Regions from separate parts of the Paenibacillus sp. NPDC058177 genome, predicted to be linked through region 1. Evidence: predicted binding sites of a transcription regulator. Region 1 holds the regulator's gene; each other region holds the start of a gene.
What was found. Region 1 encodes LexA, which represses DNA repair genes until DNA is damaged. Its sites were predicted from a motif close to CGAACATATGTTCG; they were not measured.
Positions count from the first base shown of each region.

Region 2: the regulator LexA is predicted to act here: its motif matches at 2,023-2,036, upstream of ACFVU8_RS08630 (DNA polymerase IV).
Region 3: the regulator LexA is predicted to act here: its motif matches at 4,300-4,313, upstream of dndB (DNA sulfur modification protein DndB).

Region 1 is NZ_JBHVVB010000001.1:743,594-750,242, forward strand. It holds gene ACFVU8_RS03510 (SOS response-associated peptidase) at 1-191, opposite strand, end outside; gene ACFVU8_RS03515 (sporulation protein YjcZ) at 639-740, shown strand; gene ACFVU8_RS03520 (L,D-transpeptidase) at 820-1,158, opposite strand; gene lexA (transcriptional repressor LexA) at 1,322-1,948, opposite strand; gene ACFVU8_RS03530 (LysM peptidoglycan-binding domain-containing protein) at 2,277-2,690, shown strand; gene ACFVU8_RS03535 (DUF896 domain-containing protein) at 2,801-2,974, shown strand; gene ACFVU8_RS03540 (DUF502 domain-containing protein) at 3,056-3,574, shown strand; gene ACFVU8_RS03545 (HAD family hydrolase) at 3,617-4,402, shown strand; gene ACFVU8_RS03550 (FixH family protein) at 4,873-5,301, shown strand; gene metH (methionine synthase) at 5,390-6,649, shown strand, end outside.
Region 2 is NZ_JBHVVB010000001.1:1,812,902-1,819,550, reverse strand. It holds gene ACFVU8_RS08640 (hypothetical protein) at 1-83, opposite strand, end outside; gene ACFVU8_RS08635 (hypothetical protein) at 251-562, shown strand; gene ACFVU8_RS08630 (DNA polymerase IV) at 673-1,935, opposite strand; gene ACFVU8_RS08625 (YitT family protein) at 2,065-2,646, opposite strand; gene ACFVU8_RS08620 (DUF3231 family protein) at 2,823-3,341, opposite strand; gene ACFVU8_RS08615 (hypothetical protein) at 3,527-3,742, shown strand; gene ACFVU8_RS08610 (ABC transporter substrate-binding protein) at 3,929-4,951, shown strand; gene ACFVU8_RS08605 (helix-turn-helix domain-containing protein) at 5,104-6,649, shown strand, end outside.
Region 3 is NZ_JBHVVB010000010.1:69,487-76,135, reverse strand. It holds gene ACFVU8_RS27400 (hypothetical protein) at 1-227, opposite strand, end outside; gene ACFVU8_RS27395 (M1 aminopeptidase family protein) at 224-2,689, opposite strand; gene ACFVU8_RS27390 (ABC transporter ATP-binding protein) at 2,686-3,561, opposite strand; gene dndB (DNA sulfur modification protein DndB) at 4,373-5,464, shown strand; gene dndC (DNA phosphorothioation system sulfurtransferase DndC) at 5,457-6,649, shown strand, end outside.

The DNA of each region.
Region 1 (6,649 bases):
GCCCAGGATGGGACAAGGCCCCAACGCAGTTCACCGATTCGGTTGCCGGTGCCTGTATGAATCACAGCCGGTATATGCTGCATGGGAGCGGCATTGTATCTGGGGGCATAATGAAGGATACTGGCGTCATTCGTAAGATATCTCAACATTAGTTCTTCAATAGAAACTGTAATGGTGTAACGTCCACACATGATGAAAGCCCTCCGAACATTAGTTTTTACCAGTGTACTATACTTCCGCGCCAGAAATAAATAAGATCTACCTTTGTGTGGACCTTTTACATTTCCCTCAAATGTAAGCTTTCACCTCTAATACAGGAGTACATTTTCTTTTCCAATTTGCCCATACTTCGTAGGATATTGTTACATATTCTGTTCTGTAGTCATTAATCTGAAGGAGGAATTCACATGGGTGCAGAACATTGTGGACCGGTAGTAAGTCCTTGGACATCTACAGGAACGATTTTGGTGCTTTACATTCTGCTTGTGATCATCTTGAGTATTTGCTGGATTTAATGAAGAGAAAACTGAACTAATCTGACAATAAGTTAGCCGGGAAGAAAAATCATCTTATCTCAAGGGCGGATCTTTTGTTACTGCAAAACCTGGTGTCTTCATAAAAAAAAGGAGGAATTACTCATGGGTCAATATGCTGGAGGATACGGTTTGGGCACATCTACTGCTGCAATCTTGGTTCTTTTCATCTTGTTGGTTATCATCACTAAATCTTTCTGGCTTTAATTTGATTACGTCTCCATGTTCAAGCCGTCAGACAATGTCTGACGGCTTTTTGCATTTCAAATCTGCTGACACTGGGAGCTTAACGCCGTATAGTCACCCGAGTTCCAATTGGAACCAGCGCAGCAAGTGTCAGCACATCTTGATTAAACATTCGAATACACCCATGCGAGACCTGATGTCCGATGGAAGAAGGATCGTTCGTCCCGTGAATGCCATAATGCGGCTTGGAAAGTCCCATCCAGAATACCCCGAATGGGCCCCCGGGATTGGGCTGTTTGTTAATGATCGTATAATCTCCCTCTGGTGTTGTGGTCAGCATGGTTCCGATTCCAACAGGGAAACCTCTGACGACAGAATCGTTGTCCAGCAAATAAAGCATCCGTTGTGTCAAATCGACGATAATTCGGTAATTGGGCATAGGATCAGCACTCCTTTGATATCAGGATATGTGCGGAGTAGGGGTGCCGTTAATGCGAAGAGTTGTTGAAAATAAGAAGGTTATCAAAGGGTGAGAGTATGAATAAACAAAAGACTGCTCCGCGTAACGGAACAGTCTTCTAAATAGAGTCATTATTGATGAGTTAGTGGACATCCCGGAACAATCCGATGACCTTGCCCAGAATGCTTACCCGATTCAGGCGCAGTGGCTCATAGGACGGATTCTCTGGCTGGAGACGAATATGATCGCGTTCCTTATAAAAGGTCTTGACGGTAGCTTCATCGTCTTCAGTCATAGCGACAACAATATCACCGTTATCTGCGGTTTGCTGCTGGCGCACAATGACATAATCGCCGTTCATAATACCAGCATCGATCATACTGTCACCAAGAACAGAGAGCATGAACACTTTGTTGTCACCAACGTAATGCGTTGGGAGCGGGAAATAGTCCTCGATGTTCTCCGTTGCGGTGATAGGCACCCCGGCGGTAACCTTACCTACAACAGGAACACGAGTAATCGTCTGGGCAAATTGATGGACATTCTCCGAGTCTTCCTGGCCAAGCAGTTCAATGGCACGCGGCTTTGTCGGATCCCTGCGGATCAGGCCTTTCTTCTCAAGACGGTCCAGATGACCGTGCACCGTGGAACTGGAGGCGAGGCCTACAGCTTCCCCGATTTCCCGTACGGAAGGAGGATAACCCTTGCTGCGGACTTCGTTACGTATAAATTCCAGGATCGCCAGCTGGCGACTCGAAATCTTTGACATCAGAATCAACCCCATATAGTAATGTTTGGGAAAATTATAACATAGAACTGTCGTTCGCACAAACATAAGTTCTAACGTTATCAATAGTTTAAGAGAAGCGAACAAGGATGAGAACAGTAGGGAGAATGGTATATTCAATAATTGACTAGTACGTTGAGGAAATGAGCAAGATCGGCAAGGGAAATAAGCACATCAGGATCATTTTTTGCAACCAAAAAGGCAATTTAATAAGAGGGGAACAATTGTTCGAAAATAGTATTGATCAAAACACATGTTCGTGTTATATTGTTTTTGAAAGTAAGAACAAGTGTTTGGAGGATGATGAATCATGTTAAAGTACAGTACATACCATAGCATCTATGACGAGGGTACAGAAGTTAACTCTGCAGGACAAACTTTAGGTTCCGGAATAATAAATAGAATTCAAGAAATCACCAAGGTGCTGTCGAAAGGATTAAGTCCGTTGTCTAGAACATTTAACTTCTATAAGATAGCTCTTTTTTTGCTGCTGATTGTTGCAGGATTTACTGTAGTAGGTAATGTGTTTGCTGGTCCCGTCAATCTTGCGAAGCAAGAGAAGAAGATTGTTGTTGCACCTGGAGACACACTCTGGAGCATTGCTCTCAAGAATAAACCGGCCAAGATGAAGACAGCCGTATATATAGAAGGAATTAAACGATCGAGCCAATTGACCGACAGTCATATTCGAGCAGGAGATATTATAACAGTGCCGTTATTTTAAGAACTTCATGATCATAGATAGGAACATCAGAGAGCTTGCAGGGGGTAAACCTTGACAAGCTCTTTTTCTCATGGCAAAGTTAGAATGAATTTATTAGGGAGGCGAAATCTTTGGATATAGATGTATTGGTTGCACGAATTAATGAACTGGCACGCAAGCAGAAGAGCGAAGGCCTGAATGAAGAGGAAACGGCTGAACGCGCTAAGCTCCGTGAAATTTACCTGGGTAACATCCGCCGTAATTTTCGGTCCCAACTGGATACCATTGAATTCGTAGATAAATAAGCGCTGAACAAGGAGCAGAGGCTTCGTATGAACCCTCTGTTTCTTTTCATAGATATTTCAGGATGACTAGGGGGAAATGACATGGCCCGTTCTTGGGAAAGAATGGTTCAACGCAATTCACAGCAACTCAATAAGCAAAGAAAGAAACAGGGGAAGGATGCTATTCATTCCGCGAACTCCACTACAAAGACCAGCGATGTATTCAAGGGTCGCAATATCGTATTGCCCGTTGCTCTCGTTGCGCTAGGTGTGCTGTATTGGATCATCGGCACTCTGGATCAAAGTGGAGGTAGCGTCTTCATGCACTGGCTAGGCGTTGGGTTGTACTTGCTGCTGGCAGTTATGCTGTATTTCCGTCGTCCTTTCCTGAAGGTAGAGCGGAACAGATTATCCACTATCAAATTCAACCGCGAACGTTGGCTGCCTGCTACCGATATTGAGAAAATCACAGTCTCGCGTAGTGCTGTCACGATTAAGTATAAAGGCAAACGTACCACTTGGATGTTCTCCAAGCTGATTAACCGTTATGACACGGCTGCGATGGGCGAACGACTGCAAGAATTCGGTAAGGTCAACAACATTCCGGTAGAGCAATTGTAAACAATAGAGAGCAGTTCACTTCAGGGAGAGGGAGTTACTTAAATGCCGATTACCGCTGTACTGTTTGATTTGGACGATACGCTGCTTTGGGATGAACGCAGTGTTGAGGAATCGTTCCTTTCCGCTTGTGAGGGTGCAGGAGACGCTGTGGATCCCCATGAGTTGGAAGCTGCTGTACGTAGAGAAGCCAGAGGTTTGTATGAATCCTATGAGACTTTTCCGTTTACCAAAATGATTGGGATTAACCCGTTTGAAGCGCTTTGGGCCAACTTCAGTGCTGGTGAGCAGCCTGAATTCCGTCAGTTGGAACAGCTGGCACCGATCTACCGCAAAGAGTCTTGGCGCCGGGGGCTTGCATCGCTTGGTGTAGATGACGAAGTCCTTGCTGAGACGCTCGCGGCCAAGTTTGCATCTGAACGCCGCAGCCGTCCTTATATGTACGAAGAGACCTTGCAGGTATTGGATCAGCTACGCGGAAAAGTGAAGCTGTTGTTGCTAACCAACGGTTGTCCTGCCCTTCAGCAAGAGAAACTGGACGGGGTGCCGGAACTGATTCCTTATTTTGATCATATTGTGATCTCTGGCAGTTTTGGCAAAGGCAAACCGGATACTTCGATTTTCGAGCATGCCCTTGGCTTGCTGGACATTGCGCCGGAGCAGGGCATCATGGTCGGTGACAAGCTGACTACCGATATTCTCGGCGGCTTGAGTACAGGACTTACGACCGTCTGGATTAACCGTACCGGTAAGGACAAAGATCCGGCGATTACGCCGGACTATGAAATCGGACATCTAGCGGAGCTGCTTCCGCTGGTACAAACTCTGTAAGGAACTTTTTTGTATAGAGCCGCCTCCTGAAGTAGATTTTCTACGGATGGGGCGGCTTTTTCTATTACTAGTATGTTAATGAAGCAGTCTTTCCTTCCTGAAAAAATGTAAATAATGTGTATAATAGAAAGAGAATTATTACACCGAGGGCTCCATGCAGCAATGTTTGATGCTATAAAAGATGAATAAAAGAGATTAACAAAAAGCGAGTAGGAACGGAAGGGAAGATTGGAACTGTAGGAGCGATGGCGTTCGTCTGAAAGCTTTCCGAAGGAAAGCTAGCATCGAAAGCATAAACTGTCACCGGATTCCAACCGCCATAAGCGGTACAAATGAAAGAATTCTGGGGACAACAGTGACCGAAAGTCCAAACTTCACCGGAGTGACGCCGAGCCTTACGTTCGTATCTTAAACTCATCTTACATAGCAACTCTAGTAATAAGATAACCATTATATCAGGAGGGCTTCAGATGTTGAACCCGAGGAAAACGGTCTCATTATTAGGTATTGTATTCACATTGCTACTGGCAGGCTGCGCCTCCGGAACAGGTGGGGGAGGGCATGCCGGTCATTCTGTAGATATGTCTATGGAGCCGATCAAAGTAGAACTGGACTGGAGTCCGGCTGAAGTTACAGTGAGCAGTCCGGTTACATTCGAAGCTACGGTAACCAAGGAAGGTAAACCTGTGGATGATGCCAGGGAAGTGCTTTTTGAAATCGTCAACAAAGAGGGTAAGACTGAAAAAATGGAACTAAAAGGCTCTTCGGCAGGAGACGGGAAGTACACCGCAGAAGGAACCTTTGCCGAGGAAGGGCTTTACAATGTGACCTCTCATGTAACCGCACGGACACAGCATTCCATGCCAAGCAAGGAGCTTTCCGTTAAGCCATTGCCATAATTACGATAGCATGACTTGAACAGCGATGAATCGGCAGAGACGGAAGGAAGACTTTCCGAATTCCCTTTATTCTGCTAAACTTACTCTAATGTTTTACTGGGGGGATAGGAACGTGGCTAAATATACACTTGCAGAGAGCTTACAGCAACGCATTTTGATTCTTGATGGCGCAATGGGGACCATGATCCAGCAGGTCCCGCTTACTGGAGAAGATTTTGGTGGAGAAGAACTGGACGGTTGTAATGAAATGTTGGTGCTTACAAGGCCAGAAGTTATTCAGACGATCCATGAGCAGTACCTGGAAGCAGGTGCTGATCTCATCGAAACCAATACATTTGGAGCTACATCAGTCGTTCTTGCGGAGTATGATATTCCGCAGCGGGCACGTGAGATTAACCTGGCAGCCGCCAAACTGGCGCGCAATGCTGTCGAAAAGTATGAGACTCCAGATCACCCGCGTTATGTAGTTGGTGCTATGGGTCCTACAACGAAGACTTTGTCGGTAACCGGCGGTGTCACGTTTGCGGAACTGGTGGACAGTTATGAGGAACAGGCAGTTGCCTTGATCGATGGTGAAGTCGATGTGCTGCTGCTAGAGACCTCACAGGATACCCTGAATGTTAAAGCGGGCAGTATCGGCATCCGTAATGCTTTTGAGAAAACCGGTATTACACTACCTGTTATGATTTCGGGTACGATTGAGCCGATGGGCACAACGCTCGCTGGGCAGAATATCGAAGCCTTTTATATTTCACTGGAGCATTTAAAACCGATCTCTGTTGGCCTCAACTGTGCGACCGGACCAGAGTTCATGCGCGATCACATCCGGACGCTGTCGGATATTTCATCATCTGCCATCAGTTGTTACCCCAATGCGGGTCTGCCGGACGAGAACGGGCATTATCATGAATCGCCGGATTCGCTTGCCCGCAAGATTGGTGCTTTTGCCGAAAAGGGCTGGCTGAATATCGCGGGCGGTTGCTGCGGAACGACACCGGAACATATCCGGGCTATGGTTGAGGAATTGTCGAAATTCCCGCCCCGTGAGCTGAACGGCACTCATCCGCCCGCTTTGTCGGGGATTGATCCAGTCTATGTCGAGGATGGTAACCGTCCTTACATGGTTGGAGAGCGTACGAATGTACTGGGCTCGCGGAAGTTCAAACGTCTGATCGTGGAAGGGAAGTATGAGGAAGCTTCTGAAATTGCCCGGGCTCAGGTCAAGAGTGGTGCACAGGTAGTTGACGTCTGCGTACAGGACCCTGACCGTGACGAGAGCGAAGATATCAAGGAATTCTTGGAGCTTGTGGTCAAGAAGGTTAAAGTTCCGCTGATGATTGACACCACA
Region 2 (6,649 bases), 1.1 Mb from region 1:
ACCAATGTCCCTTCTAAAGGCTGGGTAACTCCTGCAACCACTGCGACAACTTGTTTGCCTAGTAGACTATTTAGCAAGTTCATATGACATCTCTCCTTAGTTTTGGGTACAGATAATGTAAATATATGTGCTCTATAGATTAAAGTTATGGTTGTTTTAACTACTTATTAAAATAATAGTTGAATAACTAGTCGCAACTTCAGTGAATCGAATACTATGTATTATCTCAACTGGAAGGGAGTCAAGCAGGATGAAACATGCAGATTTGCGTATCGATCAGAAAGCTGGGGTTGGTCAGGGTTACTTTGTAGAAGAAGTTCCTTTTGGAATTGATGCTTTGGTACAGTTGAAGAACGAGGGCCAGAGAGTGCTTCAGCTTGTGATAACTCGCTACAATGCATCTTCCATTACGACTGATGTTTCACCGCATTCCGATTTTGCAATCGAGGTTGGTAATATTCAAACGATTGGGATTTTCGTTCCGGGCAGCGAGAGTGAAAAGGAAAAAGGAAAGGGACGACTGATTATCATCCCTAATTTTAAGAATATCAATCTTGTATAACTCTTAGTTTAAAGAGTCCTAACGAAAGTATTGTACAAAAATGTCGCATCCCCTGTTATTTTTTCAGGGGAGTGCGGTGTTTTTGTGTTTTTGGTAGACGATACACAGGTTCACTTGTAATGTCCGCCGATTTTGCCTGCCCGGTCCTTGATCAGTCCGGAATCGGTGAAGGAAGCCGCCCGCCCGATAATCGTATCACCATATTTGTTCTTCAGGTTGTCAGTGGCTCGCTCCAGCTCCCGATACCTAGGGCGGGTCTCAAACAGCGTCAGCTGGTACTGGTTCTCATCGCTAAGCTCAGACAGACTGAGGTTCACCCGGCGTACAGGCTGGCCGTCCCAATGTCGCCGGAAGAGGGCCACGGCCGCCTCGTATACAAGGCTTGTGGCGTTGGTGGGGTCACTCATTTTGCTTTGTCTGGAAAAGCCGGTTGGCGCTTCGAAGCTGGCGCCTTGGCAGCCAACGGATACGACGGCGCCATTCACCGCGAGGCGTCGGCAACGCCTGCATACCAGCTCTGCGAGTTCCAAGAGCACGGTCTTGATCTCAGCTAGCGTGTGATAATCGCGGGGCAGTGTCATCTGATGACCGACACTCTTGGGCGGAGCCTCGTAGGTTGCCGGATGCACGGGGCTATCGTCCAGACCACCGGCGATTCGCCAGTAGAGCTCTGCGTCAATATCGCAGTTCTTGTGGAACTTCTCACGCATGCGCCATTTCAGCTCGGCCAGGGGCATTTGGGCGAGATGGCCGATTGTTGTAAGGCCCATACTGTGAAAATGGGCTGACATGCGACGGCCCACCATGAACAGGTTGCCGATGGGCTGCGGCCAGAGCAGTTCCGGGAGCTGCTGACGTGCCAGGGTGAAGAGGCCGCCCTTGATTTTTTTGGCCCACAAATCGCAGGCCATCTTGGCCGTGACCTTGGAGTAGCTGATGCCGATCCGCGCATATACGCCGGTTTCTTTGGAGATTTGGTCCTGAATAGCAGTGGCAATCTGCTGCGGACTGCCGAACAGGGAGGTGCTGCCTGTAATATCTATAAACTGTTCGTCGATGGAGTAGGGCTCCACGAGGTCGCTGAAGGTGCGCAGAATGCCAGTGATTTGGGCGGAGACATCAATGTAATGCTGCATGCGGGGCCGGACCACGATGAGTTCAGGACATTTGGCCAAGGCTTCCTTCAGAGTCTCAGCAGTGCTTACACCCTGTTGCTTGGCGAGGGGGCAGGCGGCGAGAATAATACCGCTGCGTCTGGCCGGGTCTCCGGCAACGGCGAGGGGTTTGCCGTTGTATTGGGGATTGGCGGCCTTTTCGACTGAGGCATAGAAGCTTTGGCAGTCGGACAGCATAATGATGCGTTCTTTATTCATATTCGTCACTCTCCAGGTAAAGGCAGTAGAAGCAGATACGTAGAGGCGTTATTTTGACGGGCGGGATAGTTGATTGTTATTATAATACGAACATATGATCGTGTATATGCATATTTATTTCCATTCGTTTCAGTCTTGCAGGGTGCAAAGTCCGGTAGCCACTGCGCCGGAGGCGATGGTGAAGAGGGAGTGAACAAAGGTCTCCTTGGAGATCAGCAGGCCGCCAGCACCAATGATCATAGCATCCGTCACGAAGATGATGACCCCGACGTTCAGTGGCACATAGCGGGTAATAAAGTGGGCAAGCAGATCTGTGCCCCCGGTGCTGGCTTCAAAGTGCAGCATCAGCCCAAGGCCGAGTCCCATCAGAAATCCGCCGATAATTGCACTTGAGATGGGTCCAAGTTCTATGTAATAGAGGAAGTGGTACTGGAAAGGGGCCACGAGCTCAATAAGCAGAGATGAACATAACAGGCCTATCAGGCTATTGAGGAAGACATCGCGGTTCTTGAGCCAGGCCAGCAAAAACACGGGCAGGCTGCAGACCACAATGGCGATTCCGATATTGATACCATACAAATAGTTGATAATGAGAGCTATGCCGATAATTCCGCCATCCAGAACTTTATAAGGGACAAGGAAAAAGTTGGTCCCTGCGGCAATAAGCAAACTTCCCAGCAAAATGATGGCGTATTTGGACCATGACCTCATATTCAACATCTCCACATTTAGGCATGTCTTATGAATATGCTTGTCATTGGTAAAAAATTGCTTCTGAAAGAAGAAAAAGTCTTACCATGAACCTCCCATTACCATGGGCCGCGTAAGCGGAGGACGCCTTCCATAATGGAAAAAGACCCTGCTTGCGCAGGATCAGAGAGAAGGGATTAGACCGGCACGGGTTCCGGGCGTTTAAGCTGGAGCGGGGGCGGGATGAGCCAGCCCTTCTGCTTATTGATCCGTAGGAGTGCGAGTCCAAGGGAGGCCATGGCGGCATGAATCTTCATGAACAGGGCGCCGACATCCTCGCGGATAGACATGCCCATAATCTGGCTGCATTCGACGAGGCTCATGGCCACCCCGGCAGAGAGCGCAGCGGCAATCTCGGGATCGGAGAATCGGGCTCCTGCTGGAATGTCCGCCAGCTTGGTGGAAGGCCGATCCGGCAGTGTAGGGGTAGGGAAGACGCCGGAGGCTTTAAGGAGCTTGTCGCATTCTTTGATTTCCCCCTGGGCCTGATCCATCAGATCATCAATAATTTTCTTCAAGTCCTGATCGCCTGCATGATAATGGTAGGCCTGGAGGGCGGATAGCGTCATTTTTGCTTTGGCGGAAAATTGCCACACACCGAATATTTCGCCGTAGTGCATGGGTTCGTCTTTAGGATTGCCACTTAGAATGCCCATTGCGTATTGCTCCTTTATAAATAGTTTATGATCGTGTAAATAGCTTGTCCGGCAACAACTGTTTTATTCCGCTATTGCTGCGGGAGGGAATTTAAGGCTTGCAGCAGTGATTAAATACAGCTATATTATTAATAGTAATTATTACTATTAAATAAGCGCTAAGGTCAAGGAGCGAATAGAAGAAAATGGATTTTACATATAAAGTGCTGGAAAGTGATATCGATCTGCTGGCCTCGGCGTTATCCGAGACGCTTGTAGCGGTGGCTGTCAAAGGCGGGGAAGCAGAGGATATTCTGGAGCTTGGCGGACGGATTTGCGAGTATACCCCTAATTGTGTTCGCATCCGTGGGTTGTCATACAGCCGGGAGCTGTATGAATTTCGTGTTCTGACAGGCGGTTGAGTCTGGCAGAAGGCGAGAATAACAGCTCAATCACAACATAAGGGACCCCGCTGTCGACAAGCGGGAGCAATCGTTTGTATAAGAAATCGGGAGAAAAAGTGCATTGAACAAAGGATCAGCTGTAGGTTACCATTGTTCTTGTCATCATATGAGAATGATAATCAATTACAGTTGAGGTGGAGAAAGATGCTTAGATGGGGTCAAAAGGCTGCATGGACAGCTTTGTTAATGGTAGCAGTACTTGGGGTGACAGCTTGCGGGGCCAATAATACGCCTAAAGAAGCAACTGCAACGAATAATACAGAGAAGACTCAGCCAAGTACTGAGACGGCTGGCAAGACCGAGAACACAACTGAAGACAACGCTGAAGACAATGCAACACGGAAAGTAACCGATGAATTCGGAGAGGTGGAAATTCCGGTTCATCCGAAGCGCGTAGTCGGTCTGTATATTGAAGATTATCTAAAAGCACTGGGCGTCACACCGGTGGTCCAATGGTATCATCCGAACTGGGGCAAACAGGATTATCTTCATTTGGATGTTCCCTTGTTTGATTTTAGCGGCAACTTGGAAGCATTGCTGGACCAGGACCCTGACCTGATCATCGTGGATGGGAGCGTGGACAAGGAGAGGTACGATCAGTATTCCAAAATAGCACCCACCTACCGGTTGAAGGAAGCAGTTTTGCAGGACTCTGCGGAGATACTGAGGGCTATTGCGGATGTACTGGGCATCCCGGAGAAAGCGGAGACAGTGCTAGCAGAATACAAACAGAAGGTGGAAGATGTAAAGGCTAAGCTGCAGCAGGCGGTTGGAAAAGAAACCGTTGCGGTAATCAGGCTAAATGTTGCTGACAAGACATTGGCCCTGTTCGGGGTTAACAACCGGTTTACTGGCGTGCTTTACAAGGATTTTGGACTTAATCCAATACCTATGGTAGCTAATATGACGGATTATCAAGCGATTATCTCTGAAGAGGTTATTCCTGAGCTGGGAGCAGATCATCTCATCGTATTCCCTGCCAACGGCACCTGGGAAGACCCGGAGAATCAGGAAGCTTACAAGACATTGGAAGGTCCGCTGTGGAAAAACATCCCGGCGATCAAAAATGGCAAGGTGTATAAAATGGAGCGTTCCCATTGGCAAACGGGGGCGATCACCGCTAACTCCATGAAATTGGACGACCTGTTGAAATACATGGTGAAGTAAGACAAATATTAGAAGAAAGCTCCCGACTCCGGTTGAAGAGCTTTCTTTTTTGTTTTACACTAAATTAGTGAAAATCATTCTCAGTTAAGAAGGGGCGGAAGAACGTCGTGGATCATAGAGAGCCACCAAACAAGGAGGCGTTGTTATACGCTTTGAACCAAATAGAACTGCTAAACAGACCTGCACATTCCAAAGATATGCCTAAATTTTTTCAGGAATGGACCCTAGTGGTGGCAGTAGAAGGACAGGGAAGGCTGGTTGCAGATGGAACGGGATTTTCTCTAAAGCAAGGTGCCGGATTTCTGCTTTCTCCTGGCATGGCGGGGGGATTGGAATGCGGGGCGCGGGGACTGCGCTATTATCAGATTGGTTTTGAAGTGATTGGGCAAAGCGAGGCGGGATATAGGCGGGTTAGCTTGGCGGAAGCTGGAGAACTGGTGGTGCCTGGACCAGTGGATTGCCAACCGTTCTCTAAGTGTCTTTTGCTGCTGGAGACCCTTCATCAAGAGCAGGCCAGCAGCGGGGAGGCTGCCCGTCTTATGGGTCATATTCACTTTCTGGAGCTATTGCTGCTGCTCTATCGGCAGAGGACAACGGACAAGCATGAGCATACTGTTCGAAGTGCTGTAGAGCAGTCTATTGAACATTTAAAACAGCATTATAACGAGGTCTGGACGGTAGACCGTTTGGCAGACATAGCCAAGATTGGGCGTTCCCGGTACACCCAAATGTTCAAGGAGATTACGGGGCAATTCCCCCTGGATCACCTGAATGACCTGCGCATTGATCGTGCACAACAATTATTGTTGATGACGAATGACCGTCTTTACGACATTGCCCAGACGGTAGGCTACAGCAACGAGTATTATTTTAACCGGCGCTTTAAAGGGGCAGTAGGGGTTACACCAGGACAATACCGCCGCACCCACCAGGAGAATATTCGCGTGTTTGCTCCATTTATGGAGGACTATCTGCTGGCACTTGGCATCATTCCTGTTGCCCAGTATGCACACGCCCAGTGGGGCGTGCAAGACTATCTCGGCCTGCACCAGGTTCCGCCGTTTGAGATTTCGTCCGGGAACTGGGAGTCGCTCTCCCGTTATGAGCCCGAGCTGATCCTGTTGAATGATGGATACCAACGCTGGAGCCTGGAGCAATGCCGCACCGTAGCCCCACTATTTAAGGTGCCGATGATGAGCAGTGAGGACTGGCGCTCCACCCTGATGACCGTGGCCTCGGTGTTCGGAAGAACCGGCCAGGTGGACGAAATCATCAGTAGCTATGAGCACAAAGCCAAGGAAGCCAGACATCTGCTTACCCGTTCCGTTCGCGATCAGACCGTAGCCTTTCTTCGGCTTTCAGCTTGCGGGATTACGCTGTATGGCAGCGAAGATCTGGGCTATACGGCAGGTGTACTGCACCAAGATTTGGGCCTCCAGCCGTACCCGCTGGTGCAGCAGTTAGCCCGGGGCGAACGACGCATCAACCTCCCGCCAGACATGTTGGCCCGGCTGGATGCCGACCACCTGTTCATTACCTTCGATAAAGGCGAAGGAGAGGGCAGGGAACTGCTCCAGACGGAGCTCTGGCAAAGCCTGCCCGCGGTCCGCAATAACCACGTGTATGAGGTGGATTTTCTCAGCTGGATGAATTACGGGGTGCTGTCGCATAGAAGGAAGATTGATGATGTGCTGCGGG
Region 3 (6,649 bases), on a different contig from region 1:
AAATCATCGGCGAACACCCCCGCACTCAAGGCAATCGCAAGTAAGGGCAGAACAAAAATAAAAGCCACTTTGACTTGATAAAAACCGGGAGCTCGCAGCACCATTGGCAGTATGAGGCAACCAGCTGCTATTAAAGCTGCAATAACAGCTATTGCAATCAAGTAGCCTCCACATAGTATGCGCCATGCATATTTTGCACGAGACAACAGGATGAGGGCGACCTTCATTTTCCTCCCTCCATTTTCCTTTGCAAATAGCCTTGCAGAAGCTCTTCCATTTGCTCATCGCTATCCTCGCCTAGCTGCTCTTTGCCGATACTGTCATATACGAGCTTGATGACTTCGTATACACTTTCGATGCCGTACTGACTGTATATGTTGTTCATAAGGTCATTAACCTGATTCGGTCTGCCATCTAAAACTGAGCTACCAGGTTCGAGCAATGGACCAGGCAGTTCCTCTCCCGCCACTTTGCGCTCGATATAGGCTTGAAAAAAGTTGTTCAATATATATTGGCTGTTAAAATAGTACAATCTCGCATTGCTAATCTTTCTGCGTTTGGCACTGTAATCAAGCCAGTATTGGCCTGTTCTCAGTTGTATATTCCCGTTTTTTCCTTGTTCAATTTCCGCCCCAAAATAATCGAACAAGGAAAAAGGAGATGAATTAGATACAAAATGGGTATCACGAGCTTCCGGACCTGCCACTGCTGCATCTACCATACCCCTGGTTTTCAAACTAGACTCATTCAAACTATAATACGGGTAATCGGCAAGCGCCATCGTAACCGTCTGGGGAAAGCTCGTTGCAGCTTTTCCATCCAGCATTTCCAAGGTATGCGCTGCTTCGACGTATTGCTTGGCTGCGAGCTGAGCTGCTTCCTCGACAGAACGGGCAGGCAATTGACCGGATGTCAGCAGACGCAACGTCTTGCCGCCTGCTGTCGCTTGTGCAAGATGCAGATCGCCCCCAAATAATGTAAGTCCACTTGTTTCATCCACCTCCAAGCGCGTTACTGAAGCCCCCTTTTCTCCAGCCTTCTCACTAGTAACGAGAGAGGCGTTGGAGAACAGTTTCAAGCCACTTGGCCCTGTTATGGCAACCTCAAAGCCCGCCATAGGGCGCGGTAATTGTGTGTCCAGAATATCTGTAGCGTGGCGCCCCCATTCGTAGTGATCGGTAAGCAATTCCGATAGCCGGCTATTGCCGATAACAGGGTACCAGCCGTAGAAGGCTGGCAGGAACAGCTTGTTATCGTCGACAACAGCGATTTGCTCCCATCGATCCCTGCTAGGAGCAGCGGAATAATAATGCCGCCAATCATTTATGGTACCGCGATATGTCATCTCGATCTCCAGATGTTCGCCTGGCATAACGTCCGTATCAGGAGTGATCCATAGTACATCTGTAGCCTTTTCCCACTCAAAGGCAGCAGCACTACCGTTCACCTTCAGTTCCTGTACGTCAAATACATGTCGTAGCATGATGGGGAATCGCCCTAGCTTATCCGCTTGTCCATTTCTTGCTTGCATCGTCGCCTGTATTTCCAGCCCATGACGCGGAAGTAATTCCAGCTCCAGCTTATAGCTGTTAATGTGCAGATCCTGGAACTTCATTCCGACAAGCAGATCTTTAATATGCGATACCGAGAGCGGATTGCTGGTAATCCCGTCTGTATTAATGGTGATACGAGACATTTTCTCAATATCCGCCTCCGTATATTTGCCCGCTGCAAATCCAGCAACGAACAATTGCTCCAATTCACGCTGTTGCGTGATCTCATTGGCTGAAGTAAGACGTTCGCCATAGAAACGTTCATTGGCATCCGCAATGCCGACCCGTTCCTGCAAATGCCCATACATCTCACTACCTGCCCATAACAATGCTGCACCCAGAACCAGCATCGTGGGGTAGATCAGCCATGCCATGCCCCGTTCCCGCCTGCGCCTACATACTATAAGTAGCACAGCCAAGGCCATTCCTGCCGCTATAGCAGTAACCATGCTGCGATGCAGCCAAAATGCCGGATCATAGATGAATCCCCACATACGTGAATAGGAACTACCAATATATTTGACTAGTGAATAATCGAACCAAACCTGCATATGAGGCGGTAATGAAAAAGCAGGGCGATCGGTCTTAAAAAATTCCGGTAAAATGATTGCCAACCCCAACAACAGAACGAAGCTGATCAGATAACTGTATCGCTTGCGGATAAGGATGCCTACCAAGTAGGCAATTACAGTTGCCAATAACATCGGGATGACAAAAGAAGCCAATACAGCGCAGGTATACCATTCACACATTCCCCATGAGATACCATCATTTACGACCAGCCATACATAAGCCCCCAGCGGCACTAGCGCAGCTGTTAACGGAAGCGTTATTGCACAGAGCAATCGTGCAGCCTCCATTTCCCATGTCCGATACGGAAAAGTGGCCATCATGGACGCTGTCTTCCATTCTTCATCACGCCGTGCAATTGCCGTTGCCAGCAAAGGCAAAATAATGATGGCCGCACGGCAATACACCTCAGAAATGTCCATCACGTATACTGCACGATCCAATTGTGCATCGACGGTCTGAATCATCAAATACAAGATGCCGGCGATAGCTGCCAACATCAGATACAAGCCCGGGCCGCGCCGTAGCAGCTTGCACTCGGTTTTGTAATAGTGAATCAGGCTCATTGGCTGTTCCCCGCTCTCATGACCGCGATATATCCGTCCTCCAGCCCTGCCGTTGCTTGTTCTGCTCCAGGCAACGGCATAGAGCTGGCAAGAACTCGCACCTCGTACCCGGCTCCCGAACGCCTCGCCGTCACGATAGCTGCGGCTTTCTTGAGCTCAGCGAGCTTCTCATCACCCACCTGAACCGTCCATACTTGTCCATGCACACGCTGGAGCAATTGGTCTTGCGTACCGTGAAATACGATGCGCCCCCCGCTCATAATCGCCATACTCTGACAGTTATTATCAATATCGGCGACGACATGTGTAGACAACAACACAGTTCGATCTTTGCCCAATTCGGCCAGCATATCACGAAATCGCATGCGTTCTTCCGGATCTAGCCCTGCCGTCGGCTCGTCCACAATAATGAACTGCGGATCTCCAAGCAACGCCTGGGCAATACCGATACGCTGCCGCATCCCGCCAGAATATTTGCCTATACGCACATGGCGCTTCTCTTCTAGATTGACTTTGCGTAGCATATCAGCTACTGCTTCCTTCCGTACTTTGCTATTTGTAATACCCTTCATGGACGCGACATAATCGAGATATTCCGCCCCTGTCAGCTTGCGATAAACCCCAAACTCCTGTGGCAGATAACCAAGCAAGCCACGAATTTCACGTTCATCTCGCCCAAGCTTACAGTGCCCGATTTGCACATCTCCCGTTGTTTTCGGTATTACTGTCGCCAATATTTGCATCAACGTTGATTTCCCCGCCCCATTGGGCCCAAGCAAGCCGAACATTCCCGTGCCTAGTGTCAGGTTAATTCCATTCAGCACTTCTTTGCTACCATATTTTTTGCATAATTGCTGGATTACTACTTGCATGATTGGCTGCCCCCATTCGTACTTGGCCAACTCCCGCGCGCACGAGTAGATTGTCGAACAGTATAACGACGCTCCCTGCTAAAAAGTTTAAAAAAGGTAAACATTTTTCCAAAAAGCTAGCTTGAGATGAAATCCATATTCCTCAGGCCTAAGATTTCCCGCTGGCTTCCTTCAGATTCCGCCTCACGGTAGACACCCTTGCCCTTAGCTAAGGTTAGGCGCTCGCCAGCCCCCGTTAGGGATTTCCCCCCTAGGAATGACGCCCATTCTGAGTGCACTAATAAAAGCCCAAGCGTTGAACACGCCTGAGCTTCTATTGGAAGATATATGCGGTTTTCTGATACTACTCCTGTTCAATTGCGAATAGCATGAATTTATTGTGGGGGTGACACCATTCAGCACCAACAAAGCCGCCGACTCCACATGCAAGTATCGCTTCTGATATACGGTTCCCCGTATCCTACAGCAGATCATCAATAACGTTGGTCTGATGGTGTATCTGCTGCCTAGGCTACGATTGTAGGTCTTGAGTGTATGGTGCGTAGTTGTTCGGATAATCGGCAAACCTTACTCATTTTCACGAACTACTTCGGATCTTTCTTTACTGTACATTCATGGCTTACACTTGTTACCATCTTCTCAATTCTACCCAATTTCTAAAAGTTCTATTGAGTGGCTGTTTAATGATTTTTTTGTATTTCCTAAAGAAAAAGTATACTTTTTTACGTCTTTACTGATTGAACATTTGTTCGTATTGAGTTAAAATGAAAGACATAACACGTTATTACGTACGTAATAAAGGAGAATGCTGATGAACTTCAGTTATACCTTTCCAGCTTTAAGAGGAATTCAAGCGGGTAGAGAATTCTATACTGTCATGTGCCCTCTGCGCCTAATACCTAAAATTTTTCTGTTTGATGAAGATGAAATCCCTGTGGAACATCGGGCACAACGATTAATGAACAGGTCGCGGATTCCTGATATCACTAATTATATTTTAGAGAATCCTAAGGACTATATATTCTCTTCTCTAACAGCAAGTGTGGACGGGACTATGAGATTCAAAGAAGCTTCAGATGAGATGAAAGACATAGGCCAATTAACTATCTCTCTCGATTCTAAGTTTTTAATTAATGACGGACAGCACCGTAGAGCGGCAATCGAAGAAGCCCTGAGGATCTCTCCAGAACTTGGGGACGAAACAATTTCAGTGGTCTTTTTTCATGACTTGGGCCTTACTCGCTCTCAACAAATGTTTTCAGACTTGAATCGTCACGCCGTTAATACGACATCATCTATTGGAATACTTTATGATCATCGAGACCAGTTGTCGTTAATTACAAAAAGTCTAATATCGGGTATCCCATTATTAGAACGTTATACCGACCGAGAAAAAGTATCTCTTTCTAAGAATTCGCCAAAGCTTTTCGCACTAAACCATGTTTTTAATACAACTTCTCGTCTTATCAACAAACGTAAAGGCGAAATAATATCTGAGCAGGAGAAAGAATTCGTTACCGAATTTTGGGAGCACTTATGTGTATCCATTCCAGAATGGCAAGAGGTTATAAAAAAGAAGCTCTCGCCTAGAGAACTACGTATCCAATCGATTGTCGCTCATGGGATTTTCCTGGAGTCTCTTGGTATTGTAGGTTATTATCTATATCGGTATCACCCAGATGAGTGGCAGTCCTATATTAAGAAACTTAAAAACATTGACTGGAGCCGAGAAAACAAAGAAGACTGGCAAGGACGGGCTTATAGCAACACTGGTAGAATTAACAAGAATGGTGAAACTATTCAGCTGACCGCAAACTTGATTAAGTCCAAAATCGCCCTCCCACTCACCGAACAAGAACAGAAAATTGAGAGCAAATTTAAGGAGGCGTCTCTAAATGGATAATTTGGGACTCAATATATTTAATACCGGTACCAAATTTATTGAAGCAAAAAAGCTTGTTAAGGAAGTTTATTTAATGGACGAGCGTCCATGGGTCGTTGGTTTTAGTGGCGGAAAAGATTCTACAGCTGTAGTTCAGCTTGTCTTTCAGGCACTCCAAGAACTCCAGCCTTCGGAGCTACACAAAAAAGTTTATGTAATCTCTTCTGACACCCAAGTGGAAACACCACTTATTATAGATAAAATCACCCGTACATTAGGTAGAATTCAAGAAAAAGCATTAACGCTTGGTCTTCCTATTGAGACGCAAAAGGTACGACCAAAGGTTGAACAAACCTTCTGGGCTTCAATTATCGGTAAGGGTTACCCAACACCTCGTCAAAAATTCAGATGGTGTACAGATCGCTTAAAAATTGAGCCTGCAAATCGCTTTATTCTCGATAAAGTTGATCAGTTCGGCGAAGTTATTATGCTACTTGGCGTTCGTGACTCCGAAAGCTCTACACGAGCAGCAGTAATGCAGTCGCATACCATTGAAGGCAAAAAGCTAATGCGTCATTCAACTTTAAGAAATGCATTTGTGTTTGCTCCGATTCGGACGTTTAACGTTGATGATGTTTGGGAGTTTTTGCTTCAGTATGAATCTCCTTGGGGTGACGATAACAATGAATTGCTTGAACTTTATCAGAGCTCTAGTAGTGAGTGTCCATTAATTGTCGATAAAGAAGTTAAAGAAAGTGCCGGATCTTGCGGAAATAGCCGTTTCGGTTGCTGGACTTGCACTGTTGTTGCTGAAGATAAAGCTCTGAGTGGGTTTATTAACAATGGAGTGGATTGGTTACGCCCTCTCTACGAATTCAGAAACTTCTTAGTACAAATTAGAGAAGATCACTCAAAGAGACAAAAACAGCGGATGAATGGTGAAGTATATTTACTCCCATATCACGAGGTACCAGCACCAGATCAAGAGATAATTGATAAGGCTAAACTAAAGGAATACCTCGACATAAATAATATTAACTTAGCTACTGTAGAGGAACTAAATATTCTGATTAGAGAAGAAGATGACACTTATAAGCGCCTTGGGGTGGGCCCCTTTACCCTAAAAGCTCGTGAAGAAATACTCAGACAATTATTGCGAACACAAAGACAAATTCGTGAGCTTCATGATCCGACTATCGAATTAAT